DNA from 2 places in the Luteibacter sp. 1214 genome. Region 1 is predicted to be linked to the other one. Evidence: riboswitches for the same ligand, from Rfam matches in the RefSeq annotation. Region 1 holds a riboswitch; the other holds the start of a gene.

Region 1 (4,992 bases):
AGAGCGCGTCGAAACCCGGTTTATTGGGAGATCGTCTAACGGTAGGACCGCAGCCTCTGACGCTGCTTATCTAGGTTCGAATCCTAGTCTCCCAGCCACCACTGAAAAGCCCCCGAGAAATCGGGGGCTTTTCTTTTTCTGCGTGCGTGATCCTCACGATGGTGAACCCCAGGCGTGCCAGGGAGCCCGGCGACGGTACAGCTGTGAGCGTAATCGGCAGCCGCCCGACAGGGGCCTCTGGCGATGGGCGAAAGTGGATAAATCGGTCATGGCACTACCCTGACCGAGTCGCAGGATCTGACGCGCACAGCGTCCAGACTTGCTCCACACAGCCCAGGAGGATCCACCATGCGTAGCTTTGCCCGCTCCACGCTCGCCTGCCTCGTCGTCGCTTCGTTCGGCCTCGGCGCCGCTCACGCCCAGACCGCTCTGTCGGGGCTGGGTCAATCCTGGCCGAACACGACCGATGTCAGCGCCAGCCCCAACTACCACGTCTATGTCTTCCAGCGCGGAACGACCCGGTATATCCAGGTCAACGACGCGAGCGGGAAGGTGCGCGGTGCGGTCGCCCGCACGCCTTACGCGCTGGTGGGTACGCCGGTCGGTTCCGACGCGGCCGGCGTCTCCACGCCGGACGAACCGTTGAACACCCCGGCCAGTGGCACGTCGGAGACCGTCTATAACGACGGCACGGTCGAGGTGAAGGCCGCCACTCAGCCGGATGGGACCGTGCGTATTACGGCTCGCCTTGCCGGCGAATGCCCCACGGTGCGCGACTGCAATGGTCACGGTCCGTGATCGAGCATGAGGGAAAGACCGGGGCGTCGTTCCGCCTGGGACCTTTCGGTCAGCGCTGACTGGGTTCCCGGCAGGCGCCTTTCAGTACCACCGGGTGGCTCGCCGCGATGCGGCGAGCCACTCGTACACCGAACAGGAGGGACGTGAAGATCACCAGCGACAGCACGACCTGCGCCTGGATCATCAGCGGCTCCGTCAGGAACGACGATGTCGATGCGAGAGCGATGCTCGCGAGCATGCCGGCCACCGCGCTGCCGTGCCAGCCGTGCCGCCAGGTCAGCAGGATGACGGGAACCGCCATCGCCATGCGCACGCTCTGCAGCGCGGCGGTGCCTTCGACCACCTGTGACGCGAGGAAGATCAGGATCGCGAGCGAGGGTACGACGATCAGCAGCGTATCGCGTGCCAGCGGGCTGGACCGCACGGCTTGCCAGGTGACGATGCCACCGGGCAGGGCAGCCATGCGCTCGCGCATCGCCATGATGGTCGGCGTCAGCGTAAGCGCGCCCAGGTATTGACCCAGGAAATAAATCAGAAAGTCCTGTACTTCGACCACGGGATTGGGCGAGCCATCGCCCATCTGCACGATCGACAGCGTAAAGGTGCTGGCACCGCCGCCAATGAGGGCGCAGGCAAGCGTCGCCACCATGATCATGTTCATGTTGATCTGGCCGTCGGCGCGACGCAGGTCCGCATGACGCCGGATCCACATCACTGCGGGCATGCACAGGCCGATCGTCGGGATCGAGACGAGACAGGCCCAGAGCACGCCGAACGCATGCGCATGCAGCGCGGCCATTTCAGCGACGGGCAGGGTTTCGCCGACCGCGAGCGCGGGCCAGAAGCGACGGGGAACAAGCAGCAGGCAGGCCAGGCGCAGGCCGGCAGGAAGCATCCAGTGCGAAAATGAAAAGTTGCGCGTGAGCTCGTAGCAGGCGGCATACGCGCCCGCGACGGCGACATAGCGCCCCCAGACTAACGGATCCTTGTTCAGTGCACGCACATTCGACCCCTTCTGCCTTCCGGGTGGCCGATCGGAGCAGTCGGTAGCGACGCTTTCCGCGATCGGCATGCCTAGTTTGAAGGGTTATCGGCCCGCTCGCCATCGAATAAACGGCGAATTGGTAAATTTGCCGTTTCCGCGCGCGGGTGAGGCGGGCATGGCGGGTCCGATACACTGGCGGAATGAGCGACGAAGTCCACCTTTCTCACGGCCTCGCGGGCGACCAGCAGGCACCGGACTGGCCGCCGCTGACGGAAGACGAGGTGGCATCCCTGCTCGACGGCTACCCTTCGTTGAAGGGGCCGTACGCCATCGTCTGGCACAGTCCCCGCCCGCTGTCGGCGGCGGCACGTGTCAGCACCTCGGCCGGCGAGGTCTTCGTCAAACGGCACCACATGAGTCTGCGCGACGAGCGGACGCTGGCCGAAGAACATCGCTTCGCGACGCACCTGCGGGCCGGCGGTATCCCCGTCCCGCACATCTTCGCTGATGCGGCCGGCCGCTCCTCGGTGTCCAGGGGCGACTGGGTCTACGAAGTGCATCGCTCCGCGACCGGGAACGATATCTACCGCGATGCGTTTTCGTGGTCGCCCGCGGGCGGCGCCGCGCACGCGCATGCCGCGGGTGCGATGCTCGCGCGGCTGCACCTTGCGGCGGAAGGCTACGATGCGCCGCAGCGGGGGACCCACCTGCTGGTCGCCCGAGCCGAGATGCTCTCGGCAGCTGACCCCGTCGCGGTACTGGCCGGACAGATGCCCGGACGCCCGGCGCTCGCCGCCTATCTGAGCGAGCGCGACTGGCGGGACGAGGTGGGTACGGTTCTCGGCCCTTGGACGCAGGCTGCGGCCCTGGCCGTAGCGCGACAAACGCCTTTGTGGACTCACGGCGACTGGCACGTCTCCAATCTCTGCTGGAGCGACGCGAGCGATGCGGGACGAATCACCGACGTGCTGGACTTCGGCCTGTCCGCGCGTACGTTCGCACTGTTCGACCTGGCTACGGCGATCGAGCGGAACGCCATCGCGTGGCTCGACATCGAACGGGGCGGGATTGCCCGTATCGATCTGGCTCTCGGCCTGCTCGACGGCTATCGGTCCGTCCGGCCGTTCGATCCGGCGGACCTGGCCGCGCTTGCCGACGTCCTGCCTGTCGTCCACGTGGATTTCGCGCTGTCCGAAGTGGAGTATTTCGAAGGCATCACGCGGCGCCGCGATCACGCCGACGTGGCCTATCGGACCTTCCTGCTGGGCCATGCCTGCTGGTTCGCCGGGACCGAAGGGCAGGGACTGCTCGACGCCCTCCGTCACGCGCGCTGACATTTCGTGCTTCAATAGGCGTTCTAGAAGCGGGGGTGCCCGGCATACGCCGGGCTGAGAGAGTCCCTTGGAACCTGACCCGGTTAGTACCGGCGTAGGGAGCTTGCAGAACCACAAACGCCCTGTCGGGCGGCGTGGTTCGCCGTCGCTTCGTCCGTGAACCCGAAGACGACGATGACTCTTGCCCGTACCCCACTCGCCCTGGCCCTGCTCGCCCTTGCTCCGCTGGCCCAGGCCTCGGACGACCATGCCGCCCCGCAGCAGGCCCGCACCCTGCCGACCATCGACGTGCACGCGTCGGCGACCGACGGCTACCACGCCGCGGACTCGCAGCTGGACACCTTCGGCAGCTTCGGCAGCGCGGCGCTGCACGACACGCCGGCCGCCATCACTGTGATCACCCGCGCACAGATCGACGATCGCCAGCCGCGCACGCTCAGCGAGCTGGTGCGCGGAGACGCGGCGATCAACGACAACTACGCGCCGGCGGGTTACTACCAGGACGTATCCATCCGCGGGTTTCCGCTGGATCTCGCGACAGGCTTTCGCTTCAACGGCATGATGATGTCCGCGGAGCAGCTGCAGGCGCTGGAGGGTAAGGAGCGCATCGAAGTGCTGAAGGGTCTCGGCGGTCTCGAAGCGGGCGTGGTCGAGCCGGGTGGCCTGGTCAATTACGTCAGCAAGCGTCCAGCCGAGGTGCACAACCTCACGCTGGGCACCGACTCGCATGGCTCGAGCTACGAAGCGCTCGACCTTGGCACATGGTTTACCCCGTCGTTCGGCGTGCGGGTGAATGCCGCCAACGAAAAGACGCACGGCGCCATCGAACACACCGACGGGCGTCGCAGCTTTTTGTCGATCGGCGCCGACTGGAAAATCAACGAACAGGCGACCTTGCTCCTCGATACCGACTACCAGACAAGCGGTGGCAATTCCGCATCGGGTTATCAGCTGCTCGGTGGAACGTCGATTCCGGCGCACCCGAGTCGCACCCGACTGCTCGGCTACCAGCCCTGGCAGCGACCGGTAGGTATCCATTCGAGCAACACGTCGCTCCGCTTCAACTACCGCTTCAGCGACACATGGAACGCGCAGGTGTCGGCGGGTCACAGTCATACGGTAATCGACGACAACGTCGCTTTCGCCTATGGGTGCTTCTACGCCGAGTCGTGCGCATCGGGTGCCACACCCGGTTACTTCTTCGCACCGAACGGTGACTACGACGTCTATGACTACCGCAGCCCCGACGACACGCGTCAGAACGACGAGGTGCGTGGCGTGGTCACGGGCAGCTTCGCCACCGGTGCGCTCGATCACGAGATCAACCTCGGCGCCAGTGCTTTCCGTCGCACGGTCGACCAGCGCCCTTACGTCTACGACTATGTCGGCACGGCGAACATCGATGATCGCGTCGTGCCCGTTTTCGACCCGTCGCCGAACCAGCCCGGCGCGTCCGTGCGTCGCCTGACCAGCTGGCAGCGCACGTTGTTCGCGATCGATCGCATCCACATGGGTGAGCAGTGGCAGGTTCTGGCCGGCGCGCGTCTGGTCAAGCTGGACGAGCGCGCCTACGACGACACCGGCGCACTCGAGCGCGATACACGCGAGACGAAGACGCTGCCGCAGGCAGCGGTGTTGTGGCAGCCGACGACGCCGCTGACGACGTACCTGAGTTACGGCGAAGGCATCTCGCTCGGTCGCGAAGCGCCTTACTGGACCTCCAACGGCGGCACGACGCTCGCACCGCTGCATTCGCGCCAGGTCGAGGCGGGCGTGAAATATGCCGTGAGCGATGTGCTCGACCTGCAGGTCGCCTTGTATCGCATCCGCCAGTCGTATCAGTTCGCTCGTCCGGATGACACGGCGGAAGGCTTC
Region 2 (4,992 bases), on a different contig from region 1:
GATCGGCGCGATAGCCGGCGGTCACCGCGCCGTCGTCGATGTGCTGACGCGCACGCTTACGGATGTTCTCAATATCGCTGATGAAAGGCTTGCTGCTGGCCATGGCCTGGTCTCCTGGGAGAGTGGGTTTAGGTATGGCCGGAGACGTTAAGGGCCCCGCCGGGAAGGCGGGGTGAAGGGTTTGCGGAGCACGCCACCGGCGTTGGGGCCTGCCGGCGCAGGCACCCGGCCACGCCGTCAGGCCTTTCGGTACACCTCGGCGCCCTGTGCCACGAACTCCATGCTCTTTTCCGCCATGCCCTGCTCCGCGACAAAATCGCGCACGTCCTGGGTGATTTTCATGGAACAGAACTTCGGACCGCACATCGAGCAGAAATGCGCGGATTTGTGTGCGTCTTTCGGCATGGTCTCGTCGTGAAATTCGCGGGCCTTGTCCGGATCGAGCCCCAGGTTGAACTGGTCGTCCCAGCGGAATTCGAAACGTGCCTTCGACAGCGCGTTGTCGCGCACCTGCGCCCCCGGATGCCCCTTGGCGAGATCGGCCGCGTGGGCGGCGATCTTGTAGGCGATGATGCCGTCGCGTACGTCCTGACGATTGGGCAGACCGAGGTGTTCCTTGGGCGTCACATAGCAGAGCATCGCCGTGCCGAACCAGCCGATCATCGCGGCGCCGATCGCACTGGTGATGTGGTCGTACCCGGGCGCGATATCGGTGGTGAGCGGGCCCAGCGTGTAGAACGGCGCTTCGTGGCACTTCTCCAGCTGACGTTCCATGTTCTCCCTGATCAGCTGCATCGGCACGTGGCCGGGACCTTCGATCATGGTCTGCACGTCGTGCTTCCACGCCAGCTTCGTCAGTTCGCCCAGTGTGTCCAGCTCACCGAACTGCGCCGCGTCATTGGCATCCGCCACGCAACCGGGACGCAGGCCATCGCCGAGACTGAAGGACACGTCGTACGCCTTCATGATTTCGCAGATGTCCTCGAAGTGCGTGTAGAGGAAGTTCTCGCGATGATGGGCGAGGCACCACTTGGCCATGATCGATCCGCCCCGGGAGACGATGCCGGTGACGCGCTTGGCGGTGAGGGGCACGAAGCGGAGCAGGACGCCCGCGTGGATCGTGAAATAGTCGACGCCCTGCTCCGCCTGCTCGATCAGCGTGTCGCTCAAGATGTCCCACGTGAGTTCCTCGGCCACGCCGCCGACCTTTTCCAGCGCCTGATAAATGGGCACGGTACCGATAGGCACGGGCGAGTTGCGGATGATCCATTCGCGCGTCTCGTGGATGTGCTTCCCCGTGGAAAGGTCCATGACGTTGTCGGCGCCCCAGCGGATCGCCCAGACCAGCTTTTCGACTTCTTCCGCGATGCCGGAGCTGACCGCGCTGTTGCCGATGTTGGCGTTGATCTTGGTCAGGAAATGACGGCCGATGATCATCGGCTCGGCTTCGGGATGGTTGATGTTGGCCGGAATGATGGCGCGACCACGCGCGACTTCATCGCGCACGAACGCCGGCGTGATGCGCCCGGGCAAAGCGGCGCCGAACGCTTCCCCACGATGCTGCGTGCGCAGGGCACTGTCGGCCAGCGCCTCGATGCGCTGGTTCTCGCGGATCGCGATGTATTCCATCTCCGGCGTGACGATTCCGCGGCGCGCGTAGTGCATCTGGGTGACGTTGGCGCCAGCCTTCGCCCGAAGCGGCAGGCGCGTGCTGCCGAAGCGGAAGGCATCGAGGCGTGGGTCGTGCACGCGCGAGCGGCCGAACGCCGAGGAAAGCCCATCGAGGCGCTCGACGTCGCCCCGCTCCTCGATCCAGCCTGCCCTCAGCGCAGGCAACCCCGCGGCCAGGTCGACCGTGTGCGCCGGATCCGTATAAGGCCCCGAGGTGTCGTAGACGACGATGGGCGGGTTCGCCTCTCCGCCGAACAGCGTGGGCGTGGCCGACTGCGCGATCTCGCGCATGGCGACGCGAACGTCCGCCCGGCTGCCGCCGATGTGGATCTTGCGCGAGCCGGCGATCGGCGTGGTGACGGAGGTGGAAAGCTCGCGCGCGGCGCGGGCAAGATCGGTGGGACTGGCGTTCATCGGCTTCTCGTACCTTGCGGATAAGGGAGAAGCGGACGGCGCCGCCACGCCGTGCCCCGTGCATGGACGCACGTTGCCTGTCGTGGACGAAGCTTCCTACGCCGGTACGGACCGGATCAGGTTCGAAGGGACTCTCTCAGCCCGCGCAATTGCTTGGGCACCCCCGCTTCGAGGGCGATTCAACCACGAAGCGGGGCGGGAAGCGAGCGCTCAGCCCTGGGACGAGCGCGGCTCATAGGCGCGGAGGAACATGTCGACGGCCGCCAGGGCATTGGCCTTGACCTCCTCGCCGAACTGCACGGCGCAGTCTTCGCAGCCAAACAGGCGCCGGATGAGCAGGTCGCCCTTGAGCAGCGCGAGGAACTGCGTGGTCGCACGGGAAATGTCGACGATTTCGAGCTGACCACGCGAGGTGGCGCCCTCGAGCAGGCGCATCACCAGCTTGTGCATACGTGCCGGGCCTTCCTCCCAGACCAGGCGACCGAAACGCGGATTACCGCCCGACTGGCAATCGGAAAGAATCGCGCGGAACGTACCGACGGACTCGGTGTTGGTCTCCATCGCCGCATGCCGGCTGGCGATGTTGGTCAGCGTGACGCGGATGTCCGCGCCCGGGCTGAAGTCGAACAGGTCGTCCGGCAGGCGCTCCTGTACGTGCGCACGGATGACTTCACGGAAAAGGTTGTCCTTGTCGCCGAAGTGGCTGTACACGGTGAGCTTGGAAACGCCCGCGGATGCCGCGACCGCATCCATGCTGGTGCCCGCGAAGCCGCCCTGCGTGAAGAGCGCCTTGGCGGCATCCAGGATAGCCGCGCGCTTCTCCATGTCCTTGGGACGCCCCGGGCCCTGGCTCTTCATTTTCGGGCTGGCGTTCATGGCTGCACCTTCACAAACAGAAATTATGACTTTATTATACGCAGCGGTTCAGTTATTTCCACCACTCCTGCGGCATGAGCCTCAAGGTGGCGGTACGACGGAAGCGCTGCGCGGCGGATTACAATGAAGTGGGGCCACTGCCCGGGTAAACCCAAGGCGTTCAGGGGCTTGCACCATTCATCGTTCAGGCGCCAGCGAGTGAAGGCACGGTCAGGCATGACTTCCGTCAGCCCGGTCCGGTGACTTCCGGCACTTAGCTCGGGCGGTGGCGCACCCGCAGCCTTGGCAACATTGGGAAAACGGGCGCTAAGCGCTTATCCTTTCGAACCTTTTTCAGCTTTTCGTACGGGATCCAAAAACCATGGCGATGAATTTCGAGCAGGCACGTCACAACATGGTCGAGAACCAGGTTCGTCCCTGGGAAGTCCTCGATGCCGACGTCCTGGAGACGCTGAAGGGCGTCCGTCGCGAAGATTTCGTCGCGCCGTCCCACCGTAATGTCGCCTTCGCCGACCTGACCCTGCCGCTGGGCCACGGCGAAGTGATGATGAAGCCGGTGGTCGAGGGTCGCGTGCTGCAGGCCCTGGAACTGAAGAAGACCGACGAGGTGCTGGAAATCGGTACCGGCTCGGGCTTCCTGACGGCTTGCCTCGCCCGCCTCGCCGGCAAGGTGACCAGCATCGACATGCACGCCGACTTCGTCGACGCCGCCCGCGAGCGCCTCGCCGCCGCCTCGGTGGTCAACGCCACGGTGGAAACCGCCGAAGCCGTCAACGGCTACCAGCCGACGGGCGTTTTCGATGCCGTCGTGGTCACGGGCGCCGTCCATGCGGTTCCCGAAAAATTCGTGCGCTGGCTCAAGCCGGGCGGGCGCATGTTCGTCATACGCGGCAATTCCCCCGCTCAGACGGCGGTCCTCCTCACCCACGAGGGTGACGGCCGCTATCGCGAGGAATCGCTGTTTGAAACGGACCTTCCTTACCTGGCGCATGCCGCGCCGGTGAAGCGCTTCGTGCTTTGACCCAAAGATCTCCCATCACCCACGAGGCGAAACCATGCGCTTGAAGCTGCTCACCGTCGCGCTGGCACTGGCCGCGACGCCGTTCGCGAGCCACGCTGAAGACCTGCTCGACGCCTACCGCCAGGCCCGGGCCAACGATCCGGTGCTGTCGCAGGCCGATTCCACCCGTCTCGCCACGGGTGAAACCGTCGTACAAAGCCGTGCGCTGCTGCTCCCGCAGATCAGCGCGCAGCTGGGTATCACCCAGACGGATCAGAATGGTCCGGATCGCGACACGACCACGGGCACGGACCTCGGCCATACCCGCACGCGCAGCGAGTCGGCCACGGTCACCCAGAGCGTGCTCGACTTCAGCAGGTACGCCGATCTGAAGGCCGCCAAGTCGTCGTCGCAGGCACAGGACGCCACGTACGAAGCCGCTTTGCAGCAGCTCTCCACGCGCGTGGCCACGGCCTATTTTCAGGTCCTGACCAACGACGACGCCCTGACCTTCGCCAAGGCCAACGAGCAGGCGCTCGCTCGTCAGCTCGAGCAGGCTCAGCAGCGTTTCGACGTCGGCCTGTCCGCGATCACCGACGTGCAGGACGCCAAGGCCCAGCACGACACCTCGGTCGCCGCCGTCATCACCGCCGAGAACACCCTGGCGGATTCGCGTGAAGCACTGACCCAGATCACCGGCAAGCCGGCGGACAATCTGAAGAAACTTCGCGAAGACCTGCCCATGGACGCCCCGTCGCCCAACGATCCGAAGGCCTGGGTCGCGGAAGCGGTCAAGAGCAACCCGAGCATCCTCGCGTCGCAGTACAACGTCGACTCGGCGGAGCACAGCATTTCCTCCGCCCGCGCGAGTCATCTGCCGACCATCGACGCGAGTGCCGGTTACAGCAAGAGCACCTCCTGGACGCAGAATGCGGGCAGCCCGGCGACGGACGCCCTGAACCGTGTCTCGGGCAACGGTCGCGGCGGCACCAGCGTCGGCCTGACGCTCAGCGTGCCGATCTTCTCCGGCG

Evidence for each region. Region 1 has a riboswitch for thiamine pyrophosphate ahead of J2X57_RS05985 (TonB-dependent siderophore receptor). Riboswitches for the same ligand answer to the same signal wherever they lie in the genome.
Region 2: linked by a shared signal. The riboswitch ahead of thiC (phosphomethylpyrimidine synthase ThiC) and the one ahead of J2X57_RS05985 (TonB-dependent siderophore receptor) in region 1 are both predicted to bind thiamine pyrophosphate.

Annotation. Positions count from the first base shown of each region.
Region 1 is NZ_JAVDSQ010000002.1:307,556-312,547, reverse strand. Features, by position in the region: tRNA gene J2X57_RS06005 (tRNA-Gln) at 25-98, shown strand; gene J2X57_RS06000 (hypothetical protein) at 349-798, shown strand; gene J2X57_RS05995 (MASE1 domain-containing protein) at 848-1,801, opposite strand; gene J2X57_RS05990 (phosphotransferase) at 1,984-3,117, shown strand; TPP riboswitch at 3,139-3,235, shown strand; gene J2X57_RS05985 (TonB-dependent siderophore receptor) at 3,292-4,992, shown strand, end outside.
Region 2 is NZ_JAVDSQ010000006.1:30,746-35,737, forward strand. Features, by position in the region: gene J2X57_RS14135 (DUF892 family protein) at 1-103, opposite strand, end outside; gene thiC (phosphomethylpyrimidine synthase ThiC) at 238-2,085, opposite strand; TPP riboswitch at 2,162-2,260, opposite strand; gene J2X57_RS14145 (TetR/AcrR family transcriptional regulator) at 2,296-2,961, opposite strand; gene J2X57_RS14150 (protein-L-isoaspartate O-methyltransferase) at 3,323-3,982, shown strand; gene J2X57_RS14155 (TolC family outer membrane protein) at 4,017-4,992, shown strand, end outside.